4 regions of the Exiguobacterium sp. s194 genome follow, and region 2 is predicted to be linked to each of the others. Evidence: riboswitches for the same ligand, from Rfam matches in the RefSeq annotation. Region 2 holds a riboswitch; each other region holds the start of a gene.

Region 1 (8,095 bases), on a different contig from region 2:
TGTTCCTTTTGGAAGTTGACGAGCAGTTCGTCCAAGTTCGGCGTCGCATCCGACAACGAGATGACGTCTGCCGTCTCATAGCCACGTCGCTCCGACACGTCGCGAATCTCGTCACGGAACGTCGACAAAATCGCTTGTTTGTCCTCGTCCGTCAACTGATAGTTCTCTTGCAGGTTTTCCGGGAGCTTTGTGATGTCCCACTGTTCGTACAGAATCCCGCGAGACTCTAAAAAGGCACTCACTTCAGTTTGATCGACGTAACGCTCTTCGGTTTGTTGGAAATAGACAGTTGCCATGGTTGGTTCCTCCTTATGAATGGACGCCTAGGGCGCGTAGTTTTAATGTATAGCTGAACAAAAATTCGTAAGCCTCTAAATAGCGTTTGGCCGCGTCCGGGGTCTCGCCCCAGACGGTGATACCATGATTGCGGATGAGAACGGCACCGGCGCTTGCGTGGATGTGAGGGGCGAAGGCGGCCGCGAGCGTCGGGATGTCCGCATGGTTTTCGATGATTGGCACGCGAACGACCGCGTCCTCGTCCCAGTAGCCGAGCGCCTTGATGATCTCTTGGCCGGTGAAGACGACTTCGCCGGTGGCAGCATGGAGCTCGGAGATGACGTTATTGTCGACCGTATGGACATGGAGCGAACACGTCGCGTCCGTCCGATTGAACACTTCAACGTGGAGCAGCGTCTCGGCGGATGGTTTTCCTGTCTGTTCGCCGATCAAGCGTCCGGCCGCATCGACGTGAACAAAGTCTTCCGGTGTTCGTTTTCGTTTATCGCGTCCGCTCGCCGTGACGAGAAATTCGAGCGGATCGTCGGAAACGCGAATCGCCAAATTCCCACTCGTTCCGGGGAACCAGTCGCGGGCGGCGAGTTCGTCTTTAATGTCGGCGAGTTCAAGCCAACGTGTCGCAAGGCTCATACGACCACCTCCTTCAAGTGATGGGTGATGTCGTCAAACGTCTCGAACGGTGCGTAACGGATGCCTGCCGCTTCGCAGAGCGTGATGAGTTGACCTCGTGCGTAGACGAAGTCGGCACGCTTCGCGACCTCGAAGTCGGTCACTGAGTCGCCGATGACGATCAAGCGGTCGGCGGGATTGACGATGCGACGAGCGAGCGTCGGCTTGCAACAGCCGCAATCGTTCGTACATTGTTCATCGCAAGCGTGTGGCCAAGCGACGGTGACCGTCTCAGCGGAGAAGTCGGCGACGTTGCAGTAGATATGCTCGGGGGCGACATGCCCGTCCAAGACCGGCTGCACGAAGAAGTCCATCCCGCCGCTGACGACGTCAAACTTCCAGCCATGGGCCCGAACTTCTTCTAAAAATGCCGGGAACCCTTGGCGGAGCGTGATGCGCTCCAACAAATAATCACGGTAGGCCGGGGCATCTGCGCTCGGCAATAGTTGAAACAGTTGACCGACACCGGAGCGAATCGAAATCCGTTGCTCGAGGACCGCATCTTTCAACTCGACCCAAGCCGGCGGGGCGAACGCCTTCATCAACGCGATAATATTGTCTTCCGCCGTGATCGTCCCGTCGAAGTCGCAGAGGATATGGACCGTCATCGTGACGCCCACGCCTTCAACGCGGTATCGAGCTCGTCCGTCTGTCCTTCGGTTTGGCCGAGAACGTGAGCGATCGCTTGTCGGAAAGCACGAGCCCCGGCGGCTGCGCCGTCCGGGTGTCCGTGAATGCCACCGCCGGCGTTGATGACGACATCCGTCCCGAAATCACGAATGATATCGGCGACGAGTCCTGGATGAATCCCGGCTGACGGGACCGGTAAAATCGGTTTCGACCAATGCGGTTCGGCGCTCTGGTCACGAATCGTGAACGCCTCGTCACGCGGTGTCGCGAGGGAGCCGTACGGAGACGGGAAGAGCGTTAAATCGGCCCCGGCGAGGCGTGGGAGTTTACCGAGTAAGAGCGAATGACTGATTGATCCGGTCAAGGCGCCGGCAAAGGCCGGATGTGCCAAGATGGGGACGCGTATGTCTGAATCGTTCGCAAGTTCGCGCAGTGCGTCGAGACCGTACGTATAGACGTTGAACAGGAGCGCTGTCGCACCTGCCTCGATAAGACGGAGCGCCTGGTCACGTAGACCGAACACGGGGCCGCTCAGCGTGATGGCGTAGAGGACACGTTTCCCGGTCGCCTCGAAGTGGGCTTGAATGACGTCCGCTCCGATCCGGGCCCGTTCGAGCGATGGGGTGAGCGGGTTGTCGTATAAAATCTCGTCGTCTTTGACGATATCGATGCCTCCGGCGAACTGATCGCGGAGTTGCTGCTCGAGAAACGCGAGGTCACGGCCGATGACACCTTTGAAGATGCTCATGACGAGCGGGCGATCATGAACACCGAGTAACTCGCGAATTCCAGTGACCCCGAACTTGGCGCCTTTGAAATGAGGGGCGAGCGTCTCGGGCAACGTCAAATCGATTAACCGAATCGAATCGTCGAGGGACAGTTTCCCGAACGTCGTCGTCAAGATGGATGAAAAGTCAGGGCTGACATTATGTAACGGGTAGCGGATTGTGAAGCGGCTCGTCGTATCCGTATGTGTGGTCGACACGACCTCACCCCGGTACGCCTGTAACTGCTCTTGCTCTAAGTGAGGCAGCTCCGTCCAAGTACCGACCGTCAGCTCGAGGGCGATTTTGTCGGCGACGGTCGCGACCGCGTCCGTTCGTTTGATTTCATATGTGGCAGTGATACTCATATGGTTCCTCCTTCCAGGCAAACAAAAAATGACCCCATGCCGAGGCAAGAGGTCATCATAAAAAATGAACTCTTATCTCTCAGCTTTCGCTGCAAGAATTAGCACCGTGCCATCTCTGGTCGGTTGCTGCGACATCATCGGGCTCGTCCCTCCGTCTGCTCTTGATAAGAATGTGATTTGAAGTTGTGAAATTTAATTGAATTTTTGCACAGAATCATCACGTCGTCAATTCCTTTTTTTCCAAAAAAAATATTTTGGGAAGTTGTTTCCATATATGCACAAAAAAAGACGGAGTTGCGTCGAGAAAATGACGTTGACAATCGTGACGTCGAGTCCGTAATATTCATCACATAAGTTCACCGAATCGAATAACACACTCTTATCGCGAGTTGGCAGAGGGAATTGGCCCGATGACGCCGCAGCAACCGACCACTAGGCACGGTGCTACATCCACCAGACGAATGTCTGACAGATGAGAGGAACAACCATTTTGGCTGTGCCTCTTTCTCGCGGAGAAAGGGGCTTTTTTTGTGGGCAACGTACAGGAAGGGGAAAACATCATGTCATATCAACCATTTACAGAACAGACCGTCGTCGAGCACGTCCGTCAATTAGGATACTTGCAAGAAGGAATCGCCGAGTGCGAGGAGATCGGGGACGGCAACTTGAATCTCGTGTTTCGGATTCGCCAAGGCGAACAGCGCCTGATCGTCAAACAAGCGCTCCCATACGCCAAAGTCGTCGGTGAGAGCTGGCCGCTCACGCTCGAGCGGGCATGGATTGAACAGTTGGCACTCCGTGAGTTTGCGACTGTCGCGCCTCGGTTCGTCCCGGCTGTCCTTGGCAGCGACCGGACACTCGCTTACACGATTATAGAAGATCTATCTGATTATGAGATTGTCCGCACCGGCTATTTGAACGGGGAGAGCTACCCGGAACTCGCCCGTCATGTCGGTGAATTTTTGGGCGAGACGCTGTTTGCGACGTCGGATTACGCAGCTGGACCGATCGCGAAGAAGCGGATTGAACGTGACTATTACAACCCGGAACTGTGTGACATCACCGAGAAGCTCATCTTCACCGATCCGTTCAAAGACGCGGAGTCGAACAACATCGAGACGGCGCTGCGAGCAGATGTCGAACGCCTTTGGCAAGACCAGGCGCTCAAGATCGAGGTGACGAAATTGAAAGTCGGGTTTGTCACGAAACATGAGGCACTCCTGCATGGAGACTTACATACGGGCAGCATCTTCGCGACTCAACAAGAGACGAAAATCATCGATCCAGAGTTCGCATTTTACGGACCGTTCGGCTTCGACCTCGGCCAAATCATCGCCCATTTGACGCTGTCGACGTTCTATGACCCGCTCAAACGCTTCGAGCGTTTCACGGACGTCTTGACGGTGTGGGAGACGTTCGAGAAGACGTTTCGGGCTAATTTTGAGCGCGCCGTCGAGCCATTCAATACGGATGGTTTCGTCGACGAGTTGTTGCGGACGGTCTTCAGCGACACGATCGGCTACGCCGGTTGCGAACTCATTCGCCGTGCCGTCGGACTGGCCGGTGTCGCCGATCTCGAGACATTGCCGGAAGCGACGCGGCTCGAACGAAAACGTGACGCGCTCGCCCTCGGGACGGCGCTCATTAAAGAACGACACAGCGTCGAATCGATTGACGACTTGGTGACACTCCTGTCGGGGGTGCGCGTATGACGGTCCAAAACATCCGTTTCCATTCACAGACAGACGAACTCATCGTATTGGACCAGACGTTGTTGCCGCATGAAGAGCGTTACGTGACAATCGAGACGCTTGAACAGGCCGAACATGCCATCGAGACGCTCCAAGTCCGCGGCGCACCGGCCATCGCTTACTTCGGGGCGTTCGTCCTCGCCAAAGAAGCGGGACGGTTAGTCGATGACCCGGACTTCACGCGTCGGCTCGACCTCGTCGGACGCCGCTTGATTGCGACCCGGCCGACAGCGGTCAATCTGCAAAACGTGATTGAATCGCTCCTTGATTTAAATGTCGGGGATGATTTTGAGGCGATTGCCGAGGAAATCAAACGCCGCGCCATCGCTTTGTACGACCGGGACGTCGATACGTACCGGGCCATCGGCGAGCATGCACTGACGGTGTTGCCGGCCGGGGGGAACGTATTGACGATTTGCAACGCCGGTGCCATCGCGACATCGCGTTACGGCACGGCGCTCGCACCGTTTTACGTCGGAAAAGAACGTGGCGTATCCTTCAACGTCTTCGCCTGTGAGACGCGACCGCTCCTGCAAGGGGCACGCCTCACCGTCTGGGAGCTCGATCGGGCCGATATCGACGTGACGCTCATCACGGACAATATGGCGGCTTGGACGATTCAGTCAAAACGAGTCGACGCCATCATCGTCGGAGCCGACCGTATCACACGGACGGGTCACGTCGCCAATAAAATCGGGACGTTGCAGCTCGCCGTCCTCGCCAAACATTACGGCATTCCGTTCTATGTCGCGGCGCCGCATTCGACGTTCGATTTGACGGCGGATGACACGATTGAAATCGAGGAGCGGAATCCGTCAGAAGTGACACATATCGGCGGTCAACCGACGGCGCCTGTCGGTATCACCGTCTTCAATCCGGCGTTCGACGTCACGACGCCCGACCTCATCACCGGACTCATCACCGAGGCGGGGGTGTTCGGACCGACAGAAGCCACCATCACACATCATGTAGGGGGAACGATTCATGTCTAAAAAACTATTGATTTTGTTATTCACATTCGTCTTGGCGCTCGTCGGTTGCACGAACGAGCAAGCGGCCCCATCGAAGCCGGTCGAGAAGACGGCAGAGACCAAGCCCGTCTCGGTCTCGAACGGGACGTTGCCGAAAGAAATCGACGTCGCCTTGATTATGCAAATGTCGATTGGGACGTTCTCGTCGCAGTATATCAATGGGGTGACGGAACAAGTCGAATCGTTCGGCGGCAACGTGAAAGTGTACAACGCTGACAACGATCTGTCGAAGATGGCGAGCTACGTCGACACGGCGACGACGCAAGGCGTCGATGTCATCTTGATTGACCATGGCCGCGCCGATGCATTGAAAGAACCGGTCCAACGCGCACTCGACAAAGGCATCCAAGTCGTCGCGTTCGACAACGATTTGACGAACGAAGGCGTAACGGTCATCGACCAGGACGACTATTCGCTCGCCTGGCGTTCGCTCAAGGCACTCGCTGAAGATTTGGACGGCGAAGGCAACATCGTCACGATTTGGGTCGGTGGCTTCACACCGATGGAACGACGCCACACGATTTACGATGCGTTCTTGAAACGCTATCCGGGCATTACGGAAGTCGCCAAGTTCGGTTCGGCGACGAACAATACGGCGCTCGACACACAGAGCCAGATGGAAGCAATTTTGAAGAAATATCCGGAAGGCGAGATTGATGCCGTATTCGCGATGTGGGACGAGTTCGCCAAAGGGGCGAGCCGTGCCATCAAACAGGCCGGACGCGATGAAATCGACGTCTATGGCATCGATTTGAGTGACGAAGACCTTCAACTCATGCAAGAGGACGGCAGCCCGTGGAAAGTGACGGCGGCGACCGACCCGGCTGAAATCGGACGCATCCAAGTCCGTTACGCGTATCAAAAATTAGCGGGTGAAGAGACGCCGTCGATTCATTCGGTCGACCCATATCTCGTCGACCGTGACGTCTTGCCGGACGAGAAAGTGACGATGGACGACCTCGGCCAATACGTCCCGAACTGGGGCGCATCAGACGCGGCCTGGTCGGACTGGATGAAAGGGACGGACTGATGTTACGGCTCGAACGCGTCACGAAACGCTATGGCGACGTCACCGTGCTCGACGATGTCAGCTTCACGCTCCGACGTGGCGAGATTCATGGATTGCTTGGATTGAACGGGGCCGGAAAGAGTACGCTCGTGAAGCTGTTGAGTGGCGCCATCATCCCGACGTCCGGGACGGTCGAGCTCGACGAAACGGCGGTCACATTCACACCGGCCGAGGCGATTCGCCGCGGGGTCATCACGGTGTCGCAAGAAGTCGATGACGCGCTCTATCTCGATTTACCGATTTATGAGAACGTCGTGCCGTGGCAGGCGGTCGAGCGGATTCGTCCTCGCGAACTAAAACAGCGAGCGGCTGCCTACTTGGAACGTGTCGGGCTAGAGATTGACGTGACCGAACCGGTCGGGCGTTTCCCGCTCAGTGTCAAACAACGTGTCTTGATTGCCCGTTCGCTCGCGAGTGATGCGGCCTACCTCTTGCTCGACGAACCGACGGCCGCCTTGTCGACGGATGATGCGGCGGCACTGCTCACATTACTGCAGTCGCTCGCAGCAGAGGACGTCGGCATTCTTCTCATCACCCATCGATCGGACGAACTGTCGCTTATCACCACGACGACGACGTTCCTCCGGGATGGGCGCATCGCTTACGAAGGGCCGTTTCAGGCGTTGTCAGAACGGGATATCCATACGTATTTGAGCGGATCCGACATGGCAGAGGCGGTAGAGAAAGCCGTTCCTGAAACCGAGATCCGGATTCAGGCAGACCTCACGTTACCGACGTTCGGGACGAGGCTTTCGTTCACGGCGTATAAAGGCGAAGTCGTCGGCATCGGCGGCGTCACCGGGAGCGGGAAGACGGAGTTGATTGAGGCGCTATTCGGTCTCTCTGGTGTCGAACAACAAGTGACGTTGGACGGGAAACCGCTCAAGATTCGTGAACCGCGTCAGGCGGTCCGGTCCGGATTTGCCCTCGTACCAGAAGAACGCCGGAAACAGGGGCTTTTCCTCGACGATTCGATTGAACGGAACGTCCTCGCGATTGAAGGGAAGGCGAACGCGATCACACATGTATTGGCCTCGCTGCGAGTGAAATACGACCAGGTCGGGCAACCGGTCCGGGAGCTGAGCGGGGGGAATCAACAGAAGATCGTCCTCAGCAAATGGCTTCTCGAGGACCGGGACGTCTATCTGCTCGACGAACCGACGAAAGGCGTCGACGTGACGGCGAAACGGGACATTTATGAACTCGTCACCCGCCTCGCCAAAGACGGGAAAACCGTCATCTTCACATCGAGCGAACCGCATGAATTAGAATTGGTCGCCAACCGGACGCTCTGGCTCGACCGCGGCCGTTGGCAACAGAAAGGAGGCGTCTAACATGGCCCAACTCGTCTTAAAACAACGCACGAAACGCTTCAGTGGCATCGGTCAATATGGGACGCTGTTCGCGATTCTCGCACTCATCGCCGTCTTCGGTGTGACGAACGACCAGTTTTTGACGTACGCGAACTTTAGCGACATCATCAAATCCGTATCAATCGTCTCCTTGCTCGCCCTCG
Region 2 (8,095 bases):
ACGCCGTCCGTCACTTTCGGGACCGCGAACCCGATCTGTTGTCCCATATCGAACGACGACAATTCATCTTCCTTCTCATCGTACCACCAAAGTGTATGTCCCTCGATATCGACCCAATAGAAGCGTTTCAGTTCCGCATCCCAACACGGGCCTTCCCCAAGCGTATTTCGAACTCGAATCCATAACGCAGCGTTTACTGTCTCCATTGAATTGCCTCCACTCTCTACATTGATTTCAAGTGACTATTCCCTGAGGGGGCAATCTCTATTCAACATTTCCCAAAATAGCAACCGCTCGGAAGAAAAATATTGAACCGGGCCGGCATCCTTCTAGGGCAGAAGACAAAAAAACTCCTTGAATCATGAGATTCAAGGAGTCCCTGTCATTTTGCGCCTTCGACATTCATATGCTTGCTGCGCAACTGGCCACAGGCCGCATCGATATCAGTCCCGTGCTCGAGACGGACACCGGTATTGATGCCCCGCTTCTTCAAGACGTCATAAAACGCCATGATGTCCTCAGACGTGCTCCGCTCATACTGAATATGCTCGTTGACCGGATTGTACGGAATCAAGTTGACGTATGACTTGTCTTTAATATCGTCAATCAAGTCGGCGAGTTCCTCGGCGTGCTCCGGCAAATCGTTCACTTTCGATAAGAGAATATATTCGAACGTGATGCGTTTGTTCGTCTTCTCGACGTAATAACGGATGGCCGGCATGAGCTTGTCGAGCGGGAACGCCCGGTTGATTTTCATGATTTGCGTCCGCAACGCATCGTTCGGGGCGTGGAGTGACAGCGCCAAATTGATGCGAAGATCGAGGTCCGCGAATTTGTAAATCTTGTCGGCGAGACCGCTCGTCGACACGTTGATTTTACGCGGTGCGATGGCGAGTCCGCGTTCGTCTTTGACGACACGGAGGAAATCGACCAAGTTATCGAAGTTATCGAACGGTTCCCCGATTCCCATGACGACGATATGACTGACGCGGGCACCTTCCCCGACCTCGTCCAAATAATGTTGCACGGTCATGATCTGTTCGACGACTTCGCCGGCCGTCAAATCGCGCGTCTTCTTCAAGAGACCGCTCGCACAGAAGCTACAGCCGATGTTGCAGCCGACTTGCGTCGTCACACAGACCGAACGTCCGTATTTGTGACGCATGAGCACCGTCTCGATATAGTGTCCGTCATGCAGTTTAAGTAAAAATTTGACCGTCCCGTCGCCCGCTTCTTGTTTGACGAACAGGTCTTGCGTCGAGATGACGTATTCGGCGGCGAGCGCCTCACGTACCTCGGCCCGTACCGAGATGTCCTCGATGTGCTTGACTCGGTCGATATAGAGCGAGTCCCAGATTTGTCTAGCGTGGAAGGCGCTGTATCCCCAAGAGACGCACGCTTCCGTCAGCTGATCGAATGTCAGCCCGTATATAGATGGTTTCATTGCTATCTGTCCTTTCTTCAATCCACATACGTACCATTGTAGCGGACGTGGACGACCGGTGCAACGTTCTTATAACGGTGGGACGGGACGTGTCACGTGACGCTCGAACGCATAGGCGAGACGAATCAAGTCGCGTTCGGCATAGCTCGTCCCGGTGAATGATAGACCGAACGGGGCCCCGCTCGCCTTCAAGCGATACGGGATCGTGACGGTCGGATGGCCGGCTTTCGCCGCCATGTCATAATTGTGGTCATGCGGCAAGACGAGCGCATGAAGTTCCTGCTCGGCCAACAATCGGTCGATGCCGTCCGTCTTGGCGTGATAGACGTCGTCGAGGCGGCGCATCAAATAGGCGTCCTCAATCAAGCGACCCGATTGTTCGTTCGCTTTCTCGAACGTCTTCTGTCCGTGCGGAATCGTCTCCGGATGACTGTTGTTCCAATTAATCAAATCCGACAACGTCTCATACGGGAGCTTCGTCGAGGCGAGATACGCCTCGATTCCGAGCTTGAACTCATGATACAGGATATCCCCTTGGTCGAGCCCTGCTTTCGACGGCAGTTCGACGGTGACGACCTCGATGCCGCTCTGTTTCAGCAATGCGATTGCTTCGTCGTAGAGCACCTGCTCTTCTTCCGACAAATCGGTCTTGACGACGCCGACACGCATCCCGACTGCTTGCCGCTCATCGAGACAAGTCCGGTAAGGCGGACCGGCCGGAAGATGCGCCGTCGCTGGGTCAGCGGGATCTTCCCCGACCATCGCCTCAAGGGCGAGCACCGCATCCCGGAGTGTCCGTGCCATCGGGCCGGCCGTGTCTTGCGACCGGGAGATCGGGATGATGCCGCTGCGGCTAATCAACCCGACGGTCGGTTTGATACCAACGATTCCGTTATGGACGCTCGGGTGGATAATCGAGCCGCTCGTCTCGCTGCCGACGGCGAGCAACGTCAAGTTGGCCGCGACCGCTGACGCCGAACCTGAACTCGACCCTCCGACATCGAGCTTGTCCCCATATGGATTGAGCGTCTGGCCACCGACCCCACTCCAGCCGTTCGGCATGCCCTCGGTCAAAAAGTTGGCCCATTCGGACAAGTTCGCTTTCCCGAGGATGATGGCCCCGCTCGCGCGCAGGCTTTGGACGAGATGGGCGTCCCGGCCGGCGAAGTGATGCGCGAGGGCGACGGCCCCGGCCGTCGTCTTCATCAATCCGGCCGTCTCGACATTGTCTTTAATCAACACCGGGATGCCGAGCAACGGCAAGCGGTCACCTCGTCGAAACGCCCGGTCGGCCGCCTCGGCCTCGAACAAGGCGTCCGGGTTCACTTGAATGACCGCTCTCAGCTTATCGTTCAACTGGGCGATTCGAGTCAAATAATAGGCCGTCACGTCACGCGCCGTGAACGTTCCTTCTTTATATCCGCGATGGGCGGTCTCGATATCGAGTTCGAAACATGTGTTTGGTTCAGTCATATAGATTCCTCCTTTGGTCACTCGATGGTATTCGCTATCGCCACATGATTTCCTGTTTTCGTTCGCCAACGAATATGTAACTTGGTACACTGAAAGAAAAGGGAGGTTACTATGAACCGTTCGTACGTTCTCGTCTTATTGTCCGTCTTTGCCTTGTTCTTCTTACAGCTATATGCCGGGGACGCTCCGTATACGCTACCGCTCTCCATCGTCCTCGTCATCTTGATTCTCGGCGCCACCTTGGTCCAACTTCGACGCAAACCAAACCGTTGACGCCGCTTCAAATCTGATGGTATGATGCTCTCACCAACTACATATCGATATCTCGAGTGAACGAGAGACCTGGCTCTATGACTTCACAGCAACCTGCTTCGGCAAGGTGCTACTTCCAGCAAGGCAGTTTGCCTTGGCCGATATGACAGAGCGCTCATGTCGATGACATGGGCGCTTTTTTTTGGAAATGAACATGAGGGGGACTTATTAATGGAAAAAGCAACATTCGCAGGCGGCTGTTTTTGGTGCATGGTGACGCCGTTCGAGGAACAACCTGGCATCGAGTCAATCGTATCCGGTTATACGGGAGGTCACGTCAATGACCCGACGTATGAACAAGTGAAGACAGGGACGACGGGACACTATGAGGTCGTCGAGATCACGTTCGACCCGACGCTGTTCGCTTATGAACGACTGCTCGAACTATATTGGATTCAGACCGACCCGACCGATGACGGCGGCCAGTTCCAAGACCGCGGCAGCCAATATGCGCCGGCCATCTTCTATCATACGGAAGACCAACGCGTGAAAGCAGAACAGAGTCGCGACGCGCTCGCGGCGAGCGGACGCTTCAAACAGCCGATTGTCACGAAGATTCTACCGGCCGACACGTTCTATCCGGCCGAGGAATATCATCAAGACTTCCATAAAAAAAATCCGGCCCACTATAAAGAGGACCGGAAGAAATCTGGGCGCGACGCATTCATCGAGCAAGCCTGGTAAACAAAAGACGGGTCGTCTGACCCGTCTTTTTAGCTCTTGGCAATCCCGAGCATGAATCCGGCCACGACGATGAGCCCGATTCCCATAAAGACGAAGACCCGTTCTTTCGTCGTCTTCTCTTCTTTCAATAGATAAATCCCGCCGAGCGTCGCCACGACGACGTTCAATTGGGACAAGGCGAATGACGTCGCGATGCCGACCTCACCGCTTGACACGAACAGCCCGAAGTTCCCGATCCCCCAAGCGAGACCGGCCAAAATGTTTTTGAACGTCTTCGGGTCGAACTTCTTCACATCTTTCTCACGCAGGCTGAACAAGAGCGCCGCGACGAACATCCCGACCGACTGCGGCAAGATGGCCGTGATGCCGTCGACCTCGAAATAGTTCGTCAAGACGGCATACGTCACATAACCGATACTCGACACGAGCAGGACGAGCAAACCTTTCTTCAAGGCGCCGCTGCTATCGCCATCTTTTTGTTGTTGGTATGACGTCAGTGCCGCCCCGATGATAATCAACACGAGCGCAGAAAAGCCGAGCCACAACTCGGTCGTCGTCTTCCAATCGCCGAGCACGATGACCCCGAACAACGACGTCCCGACGAGTTGCATCCCGGTGCTGATCGGCATCGCTTTCGATACACTTAAAATTTGGAACGACTGGAACTGTAAATATTGCCCGAGTGCCCAGAACACACCAGATATGAAGCCGGTCACGATTGCGAGCGTCGTGAACTCCGGATTGAAGACGAGTGCGATGATGACCGCCATCACCATCGCCCCAATCGTCGTCCCGATTAACTGTTGAATCGGCTTGCCGCCGACTTTCGAGACGATGAGTGGGATACTCCCCCACATCAAGGCAGGTAAGAGTGCGAGTAAAATCATTTCCATAGATAACACCTGCTTTCGTAGAATAACATTACCCATGATTTTCCCACGTTTACGCCCGATTAAACTTTGTTCAAAAAAATTTAAAAATACCCATTGCCAAATGTTTTACTAGGATGATATAATAATTTTCGAACGGGGCATTAGCTCAGCTGGGAGAGCGCCACGCTGGCAGCGTGGAGGTCAGCGGTTCGAGCCCGCTATGCTCCATTATGGAAGTCACCACTCATTTGAGGGGTGACTTTTTTGCGTCTCCGCCCGGTTTAAGTCACCTGGTAGCGGGTAATGATTGTAAGACATCATTATTCTAAGGGGGACTTACTATGGATCGTGCCTCTGTCGAAGAGACCATTTTAGCCGTCATCGACTGTATGCGGGCAAGCAATCACTGTTTCTCAAAATGTTTACAAGAAGAGGATTTATTGATGGTCGCCGAGTGTATCCGGCTGACGAAAGAATGTTCGGAAGTGTGTGCGCTCGCCTTGAACGCGCTCGAGACCGATTCGGCTTTCACCAAACCGATTGCTGCACTCTGCGCCCAGGTGTGCGACACGTGCGCCGTCGAATGTGGCCGCCATTTGCATGACCATTGCCAACGTTGTTCCGAAGCGTGTCTCCGCTGTGCCGAGGCGTGTCGCAACCTCGTGGCCGCATAATCGCTTTTTAGTCTAACGATATGTTAGACTTTTTTTATACTTGTTTTATGAGAAAGGGACCGATTATGTCACATTCAATTCTTGCCATCGACGTCGAGACGGCCAACCGCGATAGTCGCAGCATCTGCTCTGTCGGCTGGAGCCTACTCGTCGACGGTGAAATCATCGAGACGAACCAACTACTCGTCAATCCAGAAGAAGACTTTGACGCAGGCAATATCCGCGTCCACGGCATCCGGCCGAGCGACGTCTGGGACGCTCCAGCCTTACCCGAGGTGCTTGAACAGCTCTATCCGACGCTGCGGGATGTCGACCTCGTCATGGCGCACAATGCCTCATTTGATATGGGCGCTTTCAAGAAAGCGATCGCCAAATATGATTTATATACGTTTCCGACGATCGAGTACGGCTGTACCGTCAAGCTGTCGAGAAAACTGTATCCTGGACTGCCGAATCACAAGCTGAACACGATGGCGGAATATTTGAACGTCCCGTTCATCCATCACGATGCGGCTGAAGATGCCCGTGTCTGCGCATTGCTCATGCGCGACATGATGCAAAAGACCGGGATACATGACCCGCGTGAACTGCACCGCTATACATCGGTCAAGATCGGGAAGCTCGCCTATTGAACCATATGCATGCCAGACAGGCCAAGACACTCGTCTTGGCCTGTTACCGTTTAAAGATCCATCTTTTTTGGACATAATAACTGACGACGAACAAAAGGCTGTCGACAAACACTTTAATCCACACTTCCCCGTCCCGAAACAACAGGAACAATACATAGACGAGACCGGCCGACAACGCCATCTGCAAGCCGACGAGACCGAAGTATTTCGGCATCGCCCGTCTCGCTTTCGACTCGAATACGACTTTTCGATTCACCACGTAATTGAATAAGGACGAGATGATGCGGGCCAATACCGTCGCAATCAAGACATGAGTCGTCTCGAACCACGGATTCAATAAAAAGATGAACAAGGCATAGGCGCCGATATCTAATAAAAATGAGGCGACCGAGGATAACGAATAGGCTAAAAACATGCGATAAATCAGAATCGAGTCGATGACCGGGCGAAAATGGGATGAGGCGTTCTCGGCCACATACACGGTTTGAATCGGAATCTGTTGAATCGGGACTTGCCAACGTTTCGTGAACGTCAACATGTTCATCTCGAACTCATAGCGGTTCCCGGGCACGTCGAGCAACTGTTCCGCATAGCGCAACGGAACGGCCCGCAGACCGGTCTGGGTGTCTTTCAGTCGAAGCCCGCTGCCGACGAGCATGACACCACGTGTCATCTGGTTCCCGAATCGGCTTCGGAACGGAATATGCGCACCAGAAAAATCACGACATCCCATGACCAGATGGTGCGGCCGTTGAACCCCTGCTTCATACAAGCTTTTTACATCCTCCGGCAGATGTTGTCCGTCCGCATCGACGGTGATGACACCATGCGTACCGGGGAATCGTTCGACGACGTGACGAATCCCCGTCTTCAACGCCGCACCCTTGCCTTGATTCCGTTCATGGACGAGAACAGTCGTCACCCACTTCCCGACCTCATCGAAGACAGTTTGGGATGGCTCGACACTCCCATCGTTCACGACGATGACATGGACAAATCCCGTCTCTTTCAGCTCGCGCACAAGTGTGACGAGCGCTTGATCCGGATTATAGGCTGGGATTAAAACGACATACTCATCTAAACGTTCTACGGAATGCATTTGCATCGCCACCCCTCCTTCCCTCCTTCTATACCCAAGACGATGAAAAGTGATTCCTCGGACCGCGGTAAACAAAAAAACACGGTGTCTCGGAGGACACCGTGCCAGATTAACCGATGAAGATGAAGTAAGACGAAGCGAAGTAGACGAGCACGACAAGCGCCGATGGCAAGATGTAACGCAGTTTCGACGTCACATCTTTGCGAAGAAGCGTATACATGACCAACACCGACAAAATCGTGATTCCGATTGCCGTCACCAAGTGAGACGCAGCTACGTCGGCCAAAATCGAGCCGTTTCGGTAAAACACGTCTGACATGGCGATAATGAGCATGTTGAAGACGTTACTTCCTAAAATCGAACCGAACGCCAAGTTGACGTTACGGAGTTTCAAGGCGACAAATACCGATACCGCCTCTGGAAGCGAAGTCGTCGCGGCAATCAAGAAACTGCCGACAAAGCTTGAACCGAGGCCGGTGACGACGGCGATTTGATCACCTAACACAGATAGCGCCGTCCCTGCCGCCATGATGACGAGTGCGGCGATGATGAAACCGACGATCGCACGTTTGACCGTGATCGAACTCGTCGCACTGGCACCGACTTTTTGAACCGCCTCGTGGGCAGCTTCCCGCTCAACGGCAGGTTGTTGCGGGCGTTTTCCGATATAGTAAATCCCGATCCCATACAATACCGCGATCAACAAGGCGTCAATTCCGATGCCGAGAATCGTGAAATCGATGCGCACGATGAGAGCAATCATCGTGACGAGCGTCAACATGAGCCCGAGACCGGCCGTATAGAGATGATCTCGGCTCGCTTCATTGAACAAGCGTTTCTGACGATAGAAGAGATCGAACATCGCCAAGATGAAAATGTTGAACAAGTTCGATCCGAGCATGTTC
Region 3 (8,095 bases), on a different contig from region 2:
ACACCAGAAAGGCTGATGGCTGTGGCAATTCCGACCGTCGAGATTGGCGATACGATGATGAGCGAGAACGCCATCGCGATTAACATGCCCATCACGATCGGTTGCAGTTCAGTCATCGTCATGATGATCGTTCCGACGTACGTCGTAATCTGTGAGATGTAAGTGAGTAGGAACGCGCCGATGCCTCCCGCGACGACGATGACCGTCATCGGCAAGACGAGCACCGTGTATGTCTTCAAGCGTGGCGACAACTGCATGACGAGGAACGTCGCGAGAGCGGCCGTCACACCGGCCGTGATGACGTCACCGATTCCGGCCATGAGGAACGCGCCTTCCTCGACGCGGATGGCGCCACTTCCGACCTGGGTCGCGATGCCGATCGTCCCGGCCTCGAGCGCCGATCGTCCGAACTGCATGGCGACGGCGACACCGATGATGACCGGTAAGAGGCGCATCGCAATCGTCGTCGCATCTAAGATGAACTGCAAGGACGGAAAATACGGCAAGATGGCTTTCGTTAATTCACCGAGCAAAGCGCTCGGGATGAGGGCGATGAGAATGGCAAGACTGAGGCCGTTCAAGACGTTCATTAAAAATTGTTTTCCGGTAAGCTTCTCTTCCGTCATTGGGGATTCACCTGTCCTTTTCTACTGGTTTGCTGTTATGTACAAAAGCGATAAAGTTAATGACCATACTATGCCTCTTTCTGCAGAGCGTCAACAAGAAATGTTGAAATGTTCAGAATTTTCCATTTGAGCACAACTTTTGAACCGACTGGGTCGGATTCATATACTTAGAAGAGAGGTGAGCAAAATGATGACAGACGGATTCTTATATATATACGCCCCAATGTGCGGTACATGCGCCGTGGCCGAGCGGATGCTCTCGGTCGTCGAGGCGGTCGACCCAGAATTGAAGATTGAAAAACGCGATGCCAACTTTATCCCGAACGAACTCGAGGCGTATCAGGTTATGAGTGTCCCGGCGCTATTGAAGCTGGAGAATGGCCAAGTTCGCGATCGTTTGTACGCGTTTCAAAACGTCCAGCACGTCCTATCTTTCGTTAAATGAGATAGGATGATTAGAATAATCTGAAAATTTTAAATAATCAGTTGACACAGAAAGTTCACGAATGATATATTCATTACAACATCTTACTTGAACACAACATAGGACGAGATTTTCCCGTCATCAAGACGTTTTCGAACAACCGCTGCATGAGCTTACGCGATTTCAGGTGGACCTTCCCTTCGATTGTCCCCCAAAAAAATCAAGCGTCGGGGCACCGGTCGCGTAATTGCATGGTCCGTTCGAAGACCGAGTGATGGTTGGGTAAAAATCCCCCATATAAGGATGAATGCTCTGATCGGGCAAAAGAGGTTCATCTATGGGTTGTCCTTCAGTGACTCAAGGTGCTACGTTCTGTGTCATCCTCGGATGGCACCTTTTTTATTTTTTCGCATAAAATAGTTTGACATGAAAATAATATGTCGCTATGATAAGGCTAATCGAATACGCAACCACTCTTATCAAGAGAGGCTGAGGGACTGGCCCTATGACGCCCAGCAACCGCGGAGCAATCCGAAATGGTGCTAATTCCAGCAAGGTGTATACCTTGGAAGATGAGAGCAATCGTTGTCCGTACGATAAAGTACGCACGTTTGCTCAAACGTGCGTACTTTTTTTGTTGTCAGGAGGGAAATGGATTGATTCAACTACGCAATGTGGCCAAATGGTTCGACACGAAAAACGGTCGGGTCCAGGCGGTCGATGATGTGTCGCTTACGATCGAAAGCGGCGAAATTTTTGGAATAATCGGATATTCAGGTGCGGGGAAGTCGACGCTCATCCGCTTGCTCAACCGACTCGAGGCACCGTCAAGCGGTGAAATCGTGGTCGCCGGCAGCGAGCTGACGAAACTCACACCAAAGGAACTACGCGGGGTACGTAAAAACGTCTCGATGGTGTTCCAACACTTCAACTTGTTATGGTCGCGCACAGTCGCTGAGAACATCAGCTTCCCGCTCGAACTCATCGGGGTACCGGCGAGCGAGCGCAAACGCCGCGTCCAAGAACTCGTCGAGCTCGTCGGACTCGCCGGACGAGAAGACAGCTATCCGTCACAACTATCGGGCGGCCAAAAGCAGCGAGTCGGGATAGCCCGTGCGCTCGCTACGAATCCAGAAGTGCTCCTCTGCGATGAAGCGACGAGCGCACTCGACCCGAAGACGACGGATTCGATTCTCGAACTGCTCGTCAGCATCAACAAGAAACTCGGTTTGACGATCGTCCTCATCACCCATGAGATGCACGTCATCCAAAAGATTTGTCACCGTGTCGCCGTCATGGAGGCCGGAAAGGTCGTCGAGACCGGGCAAGTCGCCGACGTGTTCCATCACCCGGAACAGCCAATCACGAAAGAGTTCGTCAAACAGATCGGCGCGGTCGAAGACATGTCGCTCACGTTCGAACATTTGAAAGCTCGTTATCCGAGCGGTCAAATCGTCAAGCTCAAATTCTTGAACGAAACGGCCGAACAACCGATTCTGTCGGAAGTGTTGAAGCAGCATGACATCGGCTTCAACATCATCGGCGGAAACGTGACGCAGTCACAAGTCGGTGCCCTCGGGACATTATTCATCCAATTGATCGGAGAGCCGGCTGAAGTCGAGCGGGCCATCGCCTCAATCCGATCACAGGCAGTGGAAGTGGAGGTAGAAAGCGATGTTTCCTAATGTAGATTGGCAAGTCATGTTAGAACAGACGTGGGAGACGCTCTATATGACGCTCGTCGCCGGAGCCGCGACGTTCGTCATCGGTCTCGCCCTCGGGATGCTCCTATATGTCACAAACGAGCCGCTCATGATGAAGAACCGTCCGATTTACACGGTCATCAGCGCGGTCGTCAACATCTTCCGGTCGATCCCGTTCATCATTTTGATTATCTTGCTCATCCCGTTCACGTTACTCGTCGTCGGGACGATGCTCGGGTCAACGGCAGCACTGCCGGCACTGATCATCGGTGCGGCCCCGTTCTATGCTCGGATGGTCGAGCTCGCGCTTCGCGAAGTCGACCGCGGCGTCATCGAGGCGGCTGAGTCGATGGGTGCGACAAAATGGCAGATCGTCTATAAAGTATTGTTCCCAGAAGCATTGCCGGCCATCGTGTCAGGCATCACGGTCACGATCGTCGCGATCGTCGGTTACACGGCGATGGCAGGGGTCGTCGGCGGTGGAGGACTCGGGAACTTGGCGTTCCTCGAAGGATTCCAGCGTTCACAAAGTGACGTCACGTTCGTCGCGACCGTCTTAATCTTGGTCATCGTCTTCGTCATTCAGTTCATCGGCGATCGACTCGTATCTGTAATTGATAAGCGTTCTGCTTAATCTAAATAGAAAATTTGGAGGGGTTTTATAATGAAATCATGGAAAACAGTACTCGGTTTAACGGCAGCTTCAGCACTTACGATTCTCGCGGCTTGCGGCGGTGGGGATTCAGAATCAGGTTCAGGCGATGACAAGACACTCGTCGTCGGCGCATCAAACGTCCCGCACGCTGAGATTTTAGAGCACGTCCAAGACGAATACGAAGAGAAGGGCTATACGCTCGAAATCAAGAAGTTCCAAGACTACGTCCTCCCGAACAAGACGCTCGCAGACGGGGAGTTGGACGCGAACTACTTCCAACACGAGCCGTACCTCGAGTCGCAAATGGCTGAAAACAAAGACTACAAATTCGCTTCAGCCGGCGGCGTTCACATCGAGCCGATCGGTGTGTACTCGAAAGACTACGCGTCACTCGATGAGCTTCCAGAAGGCGCTGAAATCATCATGAGTTCGTCGGTCGCTGACCACGGACGTATCCTCACGATGCTTCAATCTGAAGGGTTGCTCACACTCGCAGACGGCAAGACAACGGACGCGACGGTTTCAGACATCGTCGACAACCCGAAAAACTTGGAGTTCAAGACGGACGTCGAAGCGGCACTTCTCCCGCAAGCGTTCAACAACGGTGAAGGGGACGCGGTCCTCATCAACACGAACTACGCGATTGATGCCGGCCTCAACCCACTCGAAGACGCAATCGCTCTCGAAGGTGAAGATTCACCTTACGTCAACTTGATCGTCACACGTGAAGGCGACGAAGATGATGAGCGCGTCAAAGCACTCCTTGAAGTCCTCACGTCAGAAGAGACACAACAGTGGATCTTGGATGAGTACAAAGGTGCGGTCGTACCGGTCAAACAATAATTTCGTCAAGGCCCGGGCTATCCCGGGCCTTTTTTATTTGGAGTAGTTTTGGTTCACCAATAGAAGTACACTACATATATGTAGGAAAAGGGGGGATCCGGATGAACATACGACACATTCATCCGCTGACGCTGGGTGTCTTGTTTGGCACATTTTTTGCCCGGCTGTCGACATTTTTTGTTATGCCGTTTTTTGCGATTTATCTCGCGACGCTCGGTTTCTCGGCGAGTGTCATCGGGACGGTGTTCGCCATCTCGGCGCTATCGGGTCTGTTCATGAGCTTTTTCGGGGGAACGCTGTCTGACCGGTACGGGCGCAAACAGTTGATGCTGATCGGCATCGTCTTGAACGCCTTGACGTTCAGCGGCTTCGCGCTCGTGACAGAATTATTTTGGTTTTACATATTTTCGGTACTCATGGGTGTGTCGCGGTCGTTCCTCGAACCGGCGTCTCGCGCGCTCATCAGCGATACGACGCAGCCGGACCAGCGCGTCATCGTCTATAACGTCCGCTACTTTTTAATCAATATCGCGGCGGCGATTGGGCCATTGCTCGCGGTCGTTTTGTCGCTCACCGGCGCAAAGAGCGCCTTCTTCGTCGTGACGGGCGTTTACGTGATGTACGGACTCGTCATTTCGACGCTGTTCCGAAAGTATCCGTTCGAGGAAGGGGACGGCGTCAAAGTCCGGCCGCGCTTGACGGAGACGTTCCGTGTGTTACAACAAGATAAGACGTTCCGCTTCGTCATCATCGGGATGATTTTTGCCATCATCGGCTATAGTCAGTTCAATGCGACGTTGCCACAGTTCATCGCTTTCCATGACGGATTCAGTGACGGCTCACGTTTGTTCGCCTATCTATTGACGGTCAATGCGATCACCGTCCTTGTCGTCCAATATCCGATTATGCGATTCGGGATGCGGGTCTCACCGATCAAGTCACTCTTCTTCGGTGTCGCCACACTGTCGTCGGGACTCCTCCTGATCGGCTTCGCGACCGAGACGTGGATTTTATTCGTCGCGATGGTCATCTTCACGGTCGGAGAGGTGCTCATGTTCACGATGACGGACGTGTTGACGGACGAATTGGCACCGGCCCATCTGCGCGGGACGTATTTCGGGGCGATGGGATTGACGGCGCTCGGTCAGACGATTGGCCCCGTCATCGGGGGAGTGTTGCTTGATGGATTCGATAATGCAGCGTTGCCAGTGTTTGGAAGCTTGGCCGTATTGACGGCGTGCGGCGCCTTCTTCTTCGCCGGCGCCTTGAAAGAACGGAAAGCAAGTTTGGCGTTAACCGAGGAAAAAGTTGGATAATGTCTTGATTTCCCGATATTCTCATTCTCAACATTTATGTTTTATTGAGAATGAATAATAAGGTGAGTCGCTTGAAATAAAAAATTGCCTAGATTAAGATTAGAATATATCTAATCTACGCCAAAAATGGCGAGAAAACGGAAGGGGTATCCGAATGTCTAACGTACCACACATGAAAATTGATGACCTCCGCGTCTCAATCGAAGGAAAAGAGATCGTCAAAGGTCTTAATCTTGAAATTAAAGGTGGCGAAATTCACGCCATCATGGGTCCTAACGGAACGGGTAAATCAACACTCGCATCGGCACTTATGGGTCATCCATTGTATGAAGTAACAGGCGGAAGCGTCGATTTGAACGGTGAAGACGTACTCGAGATGGAAGTCGACGAGCGCGCGCAAGCCGGAATGTTCCTCGCGATGCAGTATCCTGCTGAAATCAGTGGTGTCACGAATGCCGATTTCTTGCGTTCAGCAATCAACTCGCGCCGTGAAGAAGGCCAAGAAATCTCGCTCATGAAGTTCATCCGTGAACTCGATGCGAAGATGGACGTCCTTGAAATCCCTTCAGCAATGGCACACCGTTATTTAAACGAAGGTTTCTCAGGCGGAGAGAAAAAACGTAACGAGATTCTTCAGATGATGATGATCAAACCGAACATCGCCATCCTCGATGAGATTGACTCAGGTCTTGACATCGATGCGCTCAAAGTCGTCGCGAAAGGCGTCAACGAAATGCGCAACGAAGAGTTCGGCTGCTTGATCATCACGCACTATCAACGTCTCCTCAACTATATCGAGCCAGACTTTGTTCACATCATGATGGACGGGAAAATCGTCATGTCAGGTGGCAAAGAGCTTGCACAACGACTCGAAGCAGAAGGTTACGACTGGGTGAAGCAAGATCTTGGAATGACAGTAGACACAGAAGCGTAAGGAGGCTGTACGATGACCGTACAATTTGAATTGGATGCACAAGCAGTAGCGGCACGTGCAGAGGCGCTCGGTGGACCTTCATGGATGGTCAACCGTCGCAAAGAAGCAGCAGAACTTGCGCCGACTCTCGCCTTGCCAAAAGTTGAAAAAATCAAGATTGATAAATGGGACTTCGTCTCTGGAGACGTCGAACTCACGAAGCACGACGGCTTGACGCCTGAAATCGAAGCACTTCTTGGAGACCATCGCACAAACGTGCTCGTTGAACGCAACGGTCATGTCGTCTACAACGAACTTGCAACGCCAGAAGGTGTCCTCTTCATGGGCATCAACGAAGCAATGGAACAACATCCAGAGCTCGTCGAGAAGTACTTCATGACGGAAGGTGTCCGCGTGGACGAAGAACGTTTGTCTGCGTTGAACGCTGCCCTCATGAACGGCGGTGCGTTCTTATACGTACCGAAGAACGTACAATTAAAAGACCCGCTTCAAGCCATCTTCACGATGGAACAAGCGAACGGTGCGCTCTATCACCACACGATCATCGTCGCAGACGAAGGCAGTGAATTGACGTACGTCGAGAGCTTCCTCTCGAACACGAACGAGCCGCACACGGTCAACGCCGTGACAGAAGTGTTCGCTGCCGCGAACGCGAAAGTCGTCTTCGGTGGTGTCGATCAGCTTGCTGAGTCGGCCCTCTCGTTCATGAACCGCCGCGGTGTCGTCTATGAGAACGCACGCCTCGAATGGGCGCTCGGACACATGAACGACGGCAACTCGGTCGTCGAGACGAAAACGCACCTCGTCGGAGACAACACGTTCTCAGACACGAAAGCCGTCACGATCGGTCGTGGCGCACAGAAACAAAACTTCAACATCCGGACGGACCATTTCGGGAAGTCTTCAGAAGGGTTCATCTTGATTCACGGTGTCCAAAAAGATTCGGCCACGGCCATCTTCAGCGGGACATCGATGATTCACCATGGCGCTTCGAAATCGAACGGCGTTCAAACGGAACGTGTCCTCATGTTGTCTGAAAAGGCACGTGGCGACGCGAACCCGATTCTCCTCATCGATGAGGACGACGTCATGGCAGGTCACGCCGCTTCGGTCGGACGCGTCGACGACGTGCAACTCTACTACTTGATGAGCCGCGGTCTGTCACGCAAAGAAGCCGAACGGTTGATCATTCACGGATTCTTGAACCCGGTCGTCGAGCAACTCGCGATCGAGTCGGTCAAAGACCGTCTCCGTGAAGTCATCGAAGGGAAAGTACGTTAAGATGATCGATGCCTCGATTCGTAAACAGTTCCCGATTTTAGATCAGGAAATCAACGGTCATCCGCTCGTCTATCTCGACAGTGCGGCGAGCTCCCAAAAGCCGCTCGCTGTCATCGAGGCGATCGAGGATTACTATCGCCGCATCCACTCGAACGTGCACCGGGGCGTCCATACGCTCGGGACGCACGCGACGGATGCGTATGAAGGGGCGCGGGAGCGCGTCCGTTCATTCATCAACGCCGCCGTCCCAGAAGAAATCATCTTCACACGCGGGACGACGACGGCGATTAACCTCGTCGCGTCAAGCTACGGG
Region 4 (8,095 bases), on a different contig from region 2:
AAACGCTCGAACCGATCGGTTCGAGCGTTTTTTTATAGAGTGCCGACATCAAAAAAGCCGCCAGCAATAATGCTGACGGCTTTACGTTTATGCTTGTAGTTGCTTCGTGATGGCTTCGGCTGGAGCGACGAATGTGTAGCCAAGGTCGCGGGCGACGGCTTCATACGTGACCGTCCCGTCGATGACGTTCAATCCTTTAAGCAAGGCTGCGTTCTCGCGGAGTGCCGGGAAAATCCCTTTTTGTGCGCACTCGACGATATACGGCATCGTTGCGTTCGTCAAACCGAGTGTCGACGTGCGTGGGACGGCACCTGGCATGTTGGCGACGGCATAGTGTTGAACCCCGTAACGCTCGTACGTCGGCGCGTCATGTGTCGTGATATGGTCGATGGTTTCGCAGATTCCGCCTTGGTCGATGGCGACATCGACGATGACCGAACCTGGTGACATCTGTTGGACCATTTCTTTCGTGACGAGCTTCGGTGCTTTCGCGCCTGGAATGAGGACGGCACCGATGACAAGGTCACTTTCAGCGACTTGTTTGGCGATGTTGTAGCTGTTTGAGATGAGTGTGTTGATTGTGTTGCCGAACTGATCATCGATTTGGCGCAGGCGAGCCGGGCTGATGTCCATAATCGTGACGTTGGCACCAAGACCGATCGCGATGCGGGCGGCATTCATCCCGACGACACCGCCCCCGATGACGGTGACGTTCGCACGTGGTACGCCTGGCAGGCCAGACAAGAGAATCCCTTTTCCACCGTGTGGTTTTTCAAGGATTTGGGCGCCGATTTGAGCAGCCATCCGTCCGGCCACTTCGCTCATCGGTGTGAGGAGCGGCAATGTGCGGTCGATCTCGACCGTCTCATAGGCGATGGCCGTCACACCAGAATCGACGAGTGCTTTCGTAAGTTCTGGTTCGGCCGCCAAGTGCAAGTAAGTGAAGAGGGTCAAGTCAGGACGGAAATAACGATATTCCGATGGTTGCGGTTCCTTTACTTTCAACGCCAATTCCACGTTTCCCCAAACGTCCGCGGCGGTGTCGACGATGGTTGCCCCCGCATCGACATACTCCATATTTGTGAAGCCGCTACCGACGCCCGCTTCCGTCTCGACGAGGACCTCGTGTCCAAGTTCAGTTAATACAGCTGCACCCATCGGCGTCAAGGCGACGCGGTTTTCGTTGTTTTTAATCTCTTTCAATACCCCGATTTTCATGTAAAGTTCCCCTTTCTCTACTGACACAATTTGTTCACACCTCTAGTATAGACCCATCCGAAAACGCTGTCTTTAGCATGGATTCTAAAAGTGATAACGCCCACTTTGTGAAAAAACACAAAGTAGGCGTTAATCGTCTTGGCGGTATTGACCGGCCTTAATGGCAAGATAAACGGCGGCCCGTTCAGGGAGCGAGACTTGTGTGATGTTCGTCAGTTCTTCAATCCGCCGAATCCGGTAGAGCACGGTATTCGGATGGATGTGAAGATGAGCGGCGACACGCTTGACGTTCCCATCAAAATAGAAATACCATTCGAGCGTCGTGACGAGCTCGGTATGATGTGTGACATCATACGCCTGTAGGCGCTCGATGGTCGGATGCGTCTCGAGACGAAGCCCGATGCGTCGGGCCAAATCGGGTACGAGCTGATAAATTCCGATCTGTTCGAACGTGCGCGATGTCGCAAGCTCATACGGGAACTTTCGGCGAAGCGACGTGACGCGTCGTGCTTCTTCCATCGCCGCATAGAGCATGTCGCTCTCAAAAAAGCGTCGACTGATGCCAAGGCGCGGCTCCGCTTCAATGAACTTGTCTCGGAGCTGCGTTTCAAAGCGGTCGGCCCACTGCAAGAGCGCAGTTTCTTCCTCGGCCAGGTCCGATTTCATATAATGCCAGACGAGTAACTGCTGGCCATCGATCGCGTGCAGGACGACTTCAATCGCTTGCTGGGTCGCCAATACATAAAACAGTCGTTCCGCCAGTTGGGGGGTGACCGGCTGGGCACATTCAATCACGGTGAGACGGCTGGCGACGGCAATCGGTGCGAGCTCATTCAAGCGGTCGCGGTGGGATGGCGATAAAACGGGAGTGGCCAGCACTTCTAAAAAGAAGCGTTCCAATTCGGCGTCGATGCGCCGTTCGTGCATCGCGATGGTCATCAACAATTTTTTGGCGATGTTTGCCCCTTCCTGTAGGACGGTGAGTTCCTGTTCTGAGAACGGCGTCGTTCGGGCCAGGCTCCAAATGTAACCGAGCACGTCACCTTGTTGCTTGATGACGACGGCCGCCCGCTCACCGAGACCGACGGCCATTCGGGCCGGGATGACGACCGGTTCGTCGCGGTCGATCACTTCTTGAAGGATTCCACTTTCCCACAAGTCCTCGATGACCGCTTCCGGGACACGGCGGCCGATAATCGTCGCGATTCGTGCCGGGTCCGTCGAGTCGGGGTGGGTGCTATAGGCCAGTAACTGATGGTGTCGATTCTCAATCGTGATGGGGGCCCGAATCGCTTGTCCGATTGCTTCGGCGAGCGTATCGAGCGACTCATAAGATTTCTGCAAAAAAGGCATGTCGATTCCTCCTCTCTTTCACTATACCGTCTCTGTTGTGAAAGTTCACAAAAAGATGGTGAGTTTTTAGAAGGAGGGAACGACATGCCTGCATCATTCACATTAAATTGGGAAAAACAGTCCGACCACGAGACCGAGTAAAGCCCCGACGATGACTTGGAACGGGGTATGACCGACCAGCTCATTTAAGATGGGTGTCTCGTGCTTGATTCCTTTGAAGTAGTCGTTCAACAAACGGGCCTGGAATCCGACCGCTTGACGCACGCCGGTCGCATCGTACATGACGATCGTCGCGAAAATCAAGGCGAGTGCGAACATACTGGAATCGATTCCTTCGACTCGACCGATGACGGTCGCTAAGGCGACGACGGTCGAAGAGTGGGAACTTGGCATCCCACCCGAGGCAAACATGATTTCTAATTCAAAATCTCGTGTTTTAATGAGTTCGGTTACGAGCTTGGCTGCTTGTGCGATGAACCAAGCGAGCAAGGCGGCGAGTAAAGGTTCGTTAAAGAGCAATCGATTCACTTCCTGTCTGACAATGGTATCTACACTATACCCGATTCTGTCATCGGCTAGACGTAAAGTTTCTGTCAAAAAAGCACCTCGAGCATAGGCTCGAAGTGCTTTCTGGTCGATTTTTGTTACCCGACGACGCCTTCAGTCTCCTGAAGTTTGTCCGCGATATTCTCGATGATATAGCGGTTACGTGGATGCTCCTGGCACTCTTTCGAGCATGAACGCATTTGTTTCGGTTCACACTCTTCACAACAGAAGTGTTGGGCATTACACACCGGGTTGGCACAATTAACGTAGCGGACCGTCTTCGTTCCGCAGTGCATGCACTCCGAAACAACGGACGGATTGACCGTGTTGACCGGGACGTTGATGCGCTCGTCAAAGACGTAAAGCTCACCTTCCCAGTCTTCGCCTTTCGTGGCTTCGTCTTTGCCGTACATGGCGACGCCGCCTTTAAGGTGGAAAATGTTGTCGTGACCTTGGTCACGCATATATGCGGTAAATTTCTCGCAACGGACGCCTCCGGTACAGTACGTGAGTAACGTTTTCCCTTCGTAGAGGTCCTTGTTCTCTTCGAGCCAATCTGGCATGTAACGAGAAGCCTCTACATCGATTTTGATCGCGTTTTTAAAGTGACCAAGATCGTACTCGTAGTTGTTACGAACGTCGAGGATGACGACATCGTCGCGATTCATCATCTCTTTCCATTCTGCCGGTTCGAGGTATGCACCGTGCTGTTTAGGCACGTCGAACTCACCATCAAAGCGCCACGTCACAAGCTCTTTCTTATGACGGACAAAAATTTTCGAGAACGCATGCTCTTCGACTTCATCGATTTTGAACTCGATGTCGCTGAATAGCGGGTTCGCTTTCAAGTCGCTCATGTACTGCTCGGTCTGTTCCCAAGTCCCAGAGCACGTCCCGTTGATTCCTTCGGAAGAAATCAAGATGCGTCCTTTGATACCGAGGTCCTTGCAATACTTGAGGTGCTCTTGTGTGAGCGTTTCTGGGTCTTCGATATTGACGTACTTATAGTACAGCAAGACCCGCATTGGTTTTGTTTCCATGTGTGTTACTCCCCTGTGTTCAGTTTTTTGCAGGAAAACGAACGTTGGGTTGTGTCGTTCGACGAACGGACTTGCCTGCAACCACAAGTCCATATTATATGATAGATATCACAGCGGAATTTCGCAAATACTTTTTATTTTTTTACGGCGGTGGGCAGGGGGATGCGTCTTCCTGAGCGAAATCGGGTAAAAAGGGAATAACGAAAGTTGAAGGTGGAAACTGACATGCTGACATCACTCCAACAATATATTTTAAACTTGATTGAATGGCTACAAGGACTTCCGGGCGGACCTTGGGCAGGACTCGGGGCACCTTTCCTGGAAGCCATCTTTCCATTTCTCCCGCTCGTCCTCATCATCTCGGCGAACGCAGCAACGTACGGTTTTTGGCTCGGGACGTTATTGTCGTGGGTCGGAAGTTTGCTCGGGACGATTCTTGTGTTTGCAGCTGTTCGCTACGTCTTTCGAAAGCCGATGACGCGATGGCTCGAGAGGCACAAACAAGGCGTCTATTGGCTCGAACGCATCAATCATATGAGTCCGGTCTCGCTCGGGTTTCTCTACTCGCTCCCGTTCATTCCGGTCAGTTTGATTACGTATTTACTCGCCCTCATCCAAATGCCGCTCCGGACGTTCATTATGGCGGCCGGGTTTGGGAAGTTGCTCGTCGTCTTGATTTTCTCTGTCATCGGTGACCAGTGGGAAGAGTTTATCCAAAGCCCGTTCCGATTATCTATGCTCGTCCTGTTGCTGTTCGTTCTGTGGGTAATCAGCCGCGGACTCGAAGAACTGCTCAAACGGCGTGCCTTCAGAAAACGTAACGAGCAGCTGAAACGTGAACTTGAAGCGAAACGACAAACGACCTTGTGAAGCGACAGCTTCACAAGGTCGTTTTCGTTAAGCGCGTTTTTTGAAACGCGGGAAGTTAAAGGCGATGGCCAATCCTCCGCAAATGAACAACAAGAACGGATAGAACATATACGGCACGAGCGCCGGTGATGCCGTGTTCGTCAGTTCGGCCGCAATGAGAAGCTGTGCCCCGTAAGGCAACAGACCTTGGACCCCACACGAGAAGATATCGAGTACACTCGCAGACTTTTTACGTTCGATGTCATAATCGTCGGCGATGTTCGCGGCGAGCGGCCCAGCCACGAGAATCGAAATCGTGTTGTTCGCCGTCGCGACGTTTGTCGCACTGACGAGCCCGGCGATGCTCCACTCCGCGCCGGCCCGTCTTTTAATTCGGGACGTGAGCGCGTCACGCAAGTACGTGAGTCCGCCGTTATGCGAGATGAGTCCGACGAGCCCACCCATGAGCAATGTCAGGAGTGAAATCTCGGCCATGCCCATCATGCCGTCCGCCATGGCGGTGACGTACGTGGTGACGGCTAGACTGCCATCCAACAGACCGATGATGCCGGTCAGGGCGATGCCGCCGAGCAAGACAAGGATGACGTTCATTCCCGTCAAAGCGAGCACGATAACCGCCAGATACGGAATCAACTTATACCATTCAAACGCCGCCGGCTCGATGGTGGATTCTCCGCTCGATAGGACAGCGAGTAAAATCGTTGTGATGACGGCTGCCGGCAAGACGATCCAAAAGTTGGTGCGGAACTTGTCGCGCATGTTCGTCCGCTGGGTGCGGACGGCTGCGATCGTCGTGTCTGAAATGAACGACAAGTTATCTCCGAACATGGCACCCCCGACGACGGCTGCCGCCGCGATAGCGATATTGACGCCGCTCTCCTCATGGATGCCGAGAGCGATCGGCGCCAGTGCGGCGATCGTCCCGGTCGACGTACCCATCGCCATCGAGATGAAGGCTGCGATGACGAATAGGCCGCTCAATAGGAGCGAGGGCGGTAGTAACGTCAATGCCGCATTGACGGTCGCGTCAATCGCACCGATTGCTTCGGCGACGCTTGAAAACGCACCGGCGAGCAAGAAGATGAACACCATGATGAGGATGCTCGGGTTCCCGGCACCTTGGGCGACGCGTTCGACCGTCTGGGTGACGCTCCCTTTCGTCATCATCGCCGCGACGATGACGGCAATCAAGGCCGCGATCAAGACGGGAAATTTATAAAAGTCGTCATAGTAGATGCCTGCCCCGATAAAGAAGACGAGGAAGACGAGTAAGGGCAAGAGCGCCCATTTGTTAGCTGTTGGTTGTTCCAATCGATTCACCTCATTCATTAAAATAAAAAGAGAGCCTTCTGAAAAAAGGCTCTCTCGACAAGAAACACTTTTTTCATCTTTCGAGCAGACCGCTCGCTGGATTTGGCACAGGTTACCCGCTGCCGAGACGTCATCGGGCCAGTCCCTCAGTCTCTCTTGATAAAAAAGTTGTGATATTTAGTTATAAGACACGTTCCCTAACGTACCTGTTTCAAATCTGCTTGTCAATAGCAAACCCCCACGCGATGAACGTGGGGGCGAGTCAGGTCGTTAAGAAATTATAATGGGCGACGCGGTTGCGACCGGCGTATTTACCGCCGACGTAGAGCGCGCGGTCGGCGTTACGAATCGTATCGTCAAGACGTTTGTCGCCGAACGACTGAATCGTATCGACACCGATTGAAGCGGTGACGGGTATATCGATTCCATCGACGTGGAACGGTTTGTTCTCGATTTGTTGACGGATGCGCTCAGCAATCTCGACGGCGGCCTCAACATCACAACGGTTTAAGAGCAAGATGAACTCTTCACCACCGTAACGGGCGGCAAAGTCTTCGGTGCGGAGCACTTGACGAATGCGGCGACCGAATTCTTGGAGCACACTGTCTCCGACTTGGTGACCGTGCGTGTCGTTGATTTTTTTGAAGAAGTCGATATCGAGCATCGCGACGGAAATCGGATACATCGAGCCGTCCGAGATCTGTTGAATCCCGTATTCATAAAAAGCCCGTGCATTGGCAAGCAGCGTCAAGCTGTCCGTCCGGCTCTCGGTATAGAGGCGGTCGCGTTCATGACAACGACTGATCGTCCGATTGAACGACTTGAGCAGTTTGACAATCTCGCGTTGAATGATGGGCGGATAGCCATAGACGTGCTCGCCCGTCATCACAATCCACGTGCGGATTCCTTCGATTTCCTCGGAACGGACCGAGATGAAGCTATGATAGTCTTCATTAAATTCGTTCGACAGCGGGGCGTCCCATTCGAAGCGCATCTCGTACTCGACCGAGGATTCGTTCGGATAGGTTGCATCGAGTAATTCAAAGACGACATGGCGATCGATCGGCTGGCGCGTCTTCAAATCAAAGTAAAGTGTGCGATCAAACAGTTTGAACTCGACGTACCCTTCATCGTACTCGTTGAGTCGCTCACATTGACTGAGGAACACTTCGATGGCTTGTGCCTCGCTTTGCGATAGCGATACGGCTTCTTTTGCTTCATCATATTGTTCAATCAACGATTTGAAGGCGTCTTGTCGACCTTTTTGAATGATGAGTCGCTTAATAAAGAACGTGAGTGCGGCGGCGATACTGCTGACGACGAGCAAGTTCGTCTCTCGGAAGAGCGAGGCCGCCAAAATGAAGACGAGACTGACGATATACGTGTAAAACGCGATGCTTAAAAAGTCGCGGACCGGGATGTCGACGCGGAACCACCAGCCGACTTGATACTTTTGGACGACCGTGTTCAAAATGATGGCAATAATCAAACCGGCAAGCGGAAGGAACGAGTCTTGGGAATAGAATCCGAGACCGGTCACACCACCAAGTGCCAAGTAGACACTGGCCGGGATGGCGATTTCCAAAAATGACGTGATGGCATTCCACGGATACGTAAAACGGAACCGTCGAAGCGCGACGCGCGGTTTCAAGTTGACGAACTGGAAGACGAGTAGTCCAATCTGATTGACGAACAGCGCTGTCTCAAAATCAAAGAATAAAAAAATAATTAAGACGATACTTTCTGAAAAGGTAAAG

The links. A riboswitch is a leader RNA that binds a small molecule or an ion and turns the genes downstream of it on or off. The one in region 2 is predicted to bind S-adenosylmethionine.
Region 1: another riboswitch for S-adenosylmethionine. It lies ahead of mtnK (S-methyl-5-thioribose kinase); the one in region 2 lies ahead of msrA (peptide-methionine (S)-S-oxide reductase MsrA).
Region 3: another riboswitch for S-adenosylmethionine. It lies ahead of KNP85_RS03455 (methionine ABC transporter ATP-binding protein); the one in region 2 lies ahead of msrA (peptide-methionine (S)-S-oxide reductase MsrA).
Region 4: another riboswitch for S-adenosylmethionine. It lies ahead of KNP85_RS04065 (Na+/H+ antiporter NhaC family protein); the one in region 2 lies ahead of msrA (peptide-methionine (S)-S-oxide reductase MsrA).

What each region holds. Positions count from the first base shown of each region.
Region 1 covers NZ_JACSLT010000004.1:259,955-268,049, reverse strand. Annotated here, with positions in the region: gene KNP85_RS07000 (1,2-dihydroxy-3-keto-5-methylthiopentene dioxygenase) at 1-296, opposite strand, end outside; gene KNP85_RS06995 (methylthioribulose 1-phosphate dehydratase) at 310-927, opposite strand; gene KNP85_RS06990 (2-hydroxy-3-keto-5-methylthiopentenyl-1-phosphate phosphatase) at 924-1,574, opposite strand; gene KNP85_RS06985 (2,3-diketo-5-methylthiopentyl-1-phosphate enolase) at 1,571-2,728, opposite strand; SAM riboswitch class I at 2,798-2,899, opposite strand; SAM riboswitch class I at 3,105-3,207, shown strand; gene mtnK (S-methyl-5-thioribose kinase) at 3,289-4,440, shown strand; gene mtnA (S-methyl-5-thioribose-1-phosphate isomerase) at 4,437-5,471, shown strand; gene KNP85_RS06970 (sugar ABC transporter substrate-binding protein) at 5,464-6,540, shown strand; gene KNP85_RS06965 (sugar ABC transporter ATP-binding protein) at 6,540-7,913, shown strand; gene KNP85_RS06960 (ABC transporter permease) at 7,915-8,095, shown strand, end outside.
Region 2 covers NZ_JACSLT010000005.1:110,197-118,291, reverse strand. Annotated here, with positions in the region: gene KNP85_RS07635 (SMP-30/gluconolactonase/LRE family protein) at 1-206, opposite strand, end outside; gene rlmN (dual-specificity RNA methyltransferase RlmN) at 383-1,444, opposite strand; gene KNP85_RS07625 (amidase family protein) at 1,514-2,917, opposite strand; gene KNP85_RS07620 (hypothetical protein) at 3,029-3,190, shown strand; SAM riboswitch class I at 3,235-3,336, shown strand; gene msrA (peptide-methionine (S)-S-oxide reductase MsrA) at 3,401-3,913, shown strand; gene KNP85_RS07610 (GRP family sugar transporter) at 3,943-4,806, opposite strand; tRNA gene KNP85_RS07605 (tRNA-Ala) at 4,941-5,013, shown strand; gene KNP85_RS07600 (four-helix bundle copper-binding protein) at 5,127-5,459, shown strand; gene KNP85_RS07595 (3'-5' exonuclease) at 5,525-6,091, shown strand; gene KNP85_RS07590 (bifunctional glycosyltransferase family 2/GtrA family protein) at 6,135-7,196, opposite strand; gene KNP85_RS07585 (sodium:calcium antiporter) at 7,300-8,095, opposite strand, start outside.
Region 3 covers NZ_JACSLT010000002.1:303,613-311,707, forward strand. Annotated here, with positions in the region: gene KNP85_RS03445 (PTS sugar transporter subunit IIC) at 1-626, opposite strand, end outside; gene KNP85_RS03450 (thioredoxin family protein) at 814-1,071, shown strand; SAM riboswitch class I at 1,524-1,629, shown strand; gene KNP85_RS03455 (methionine ABC transporter ATP-binding protein) at 1,707-2,735, shown strand; gene KNP85_RS03460 (methionine ABC transporter permease) at 2,725-3,387, shown strand; gene KNP85_RS03465 (MetQ/NlpA family ABC transporter substrate-binding protein) at 3,418-4,251, shown strand; gene KNP85_RS03470 (MDR family MFS transporter) at 4,353-5,567, shown strand; gene sufC (Fe-S cluster assembly ATPase SufC) at 5,740-6,501, shown strand; gene sufD (Fe-S cluster assembly protein SufD) at 6,514-7,782, shown strand; gene KNP85_RS03485 (cysteine desulfurase) at 7,784-8,095, shown strand, end outside.
Region 4 covers NZ_JACSLT010000003.1:43,081-51,175, reverse strand. Annotated here, with positions in the region: gene ald (alanine dehydrogenase) at 88-1,218, opposite strand; gene KNP85_RS04085 (PucR family transcriptional regulator) at 1,348-2,571, opposite strand; gene KNP85_RS04080 (divergent PAP2 family protein) at 2,674-3,099, opposite strand; gene trhO (oxygen-dependent tRNA uridine(34) hydroxylase TrhO) at 3,216-4,157, opposite strand; gene KNP85_RS04070 (TVP38/TMEM64 family protein) at 4,383-5,027, shown strand; gene KNP85_RS04065 (Na+/H+ antiporter NhaC family protein) at 5,055-6,356, opposite strand; SAM riboswitch class I at 6,409-6,504, opposite strand; gene KNP85_RS04060 (GGDEF domain-containing protein) at 6,601-8,095, opposite strand, start outside.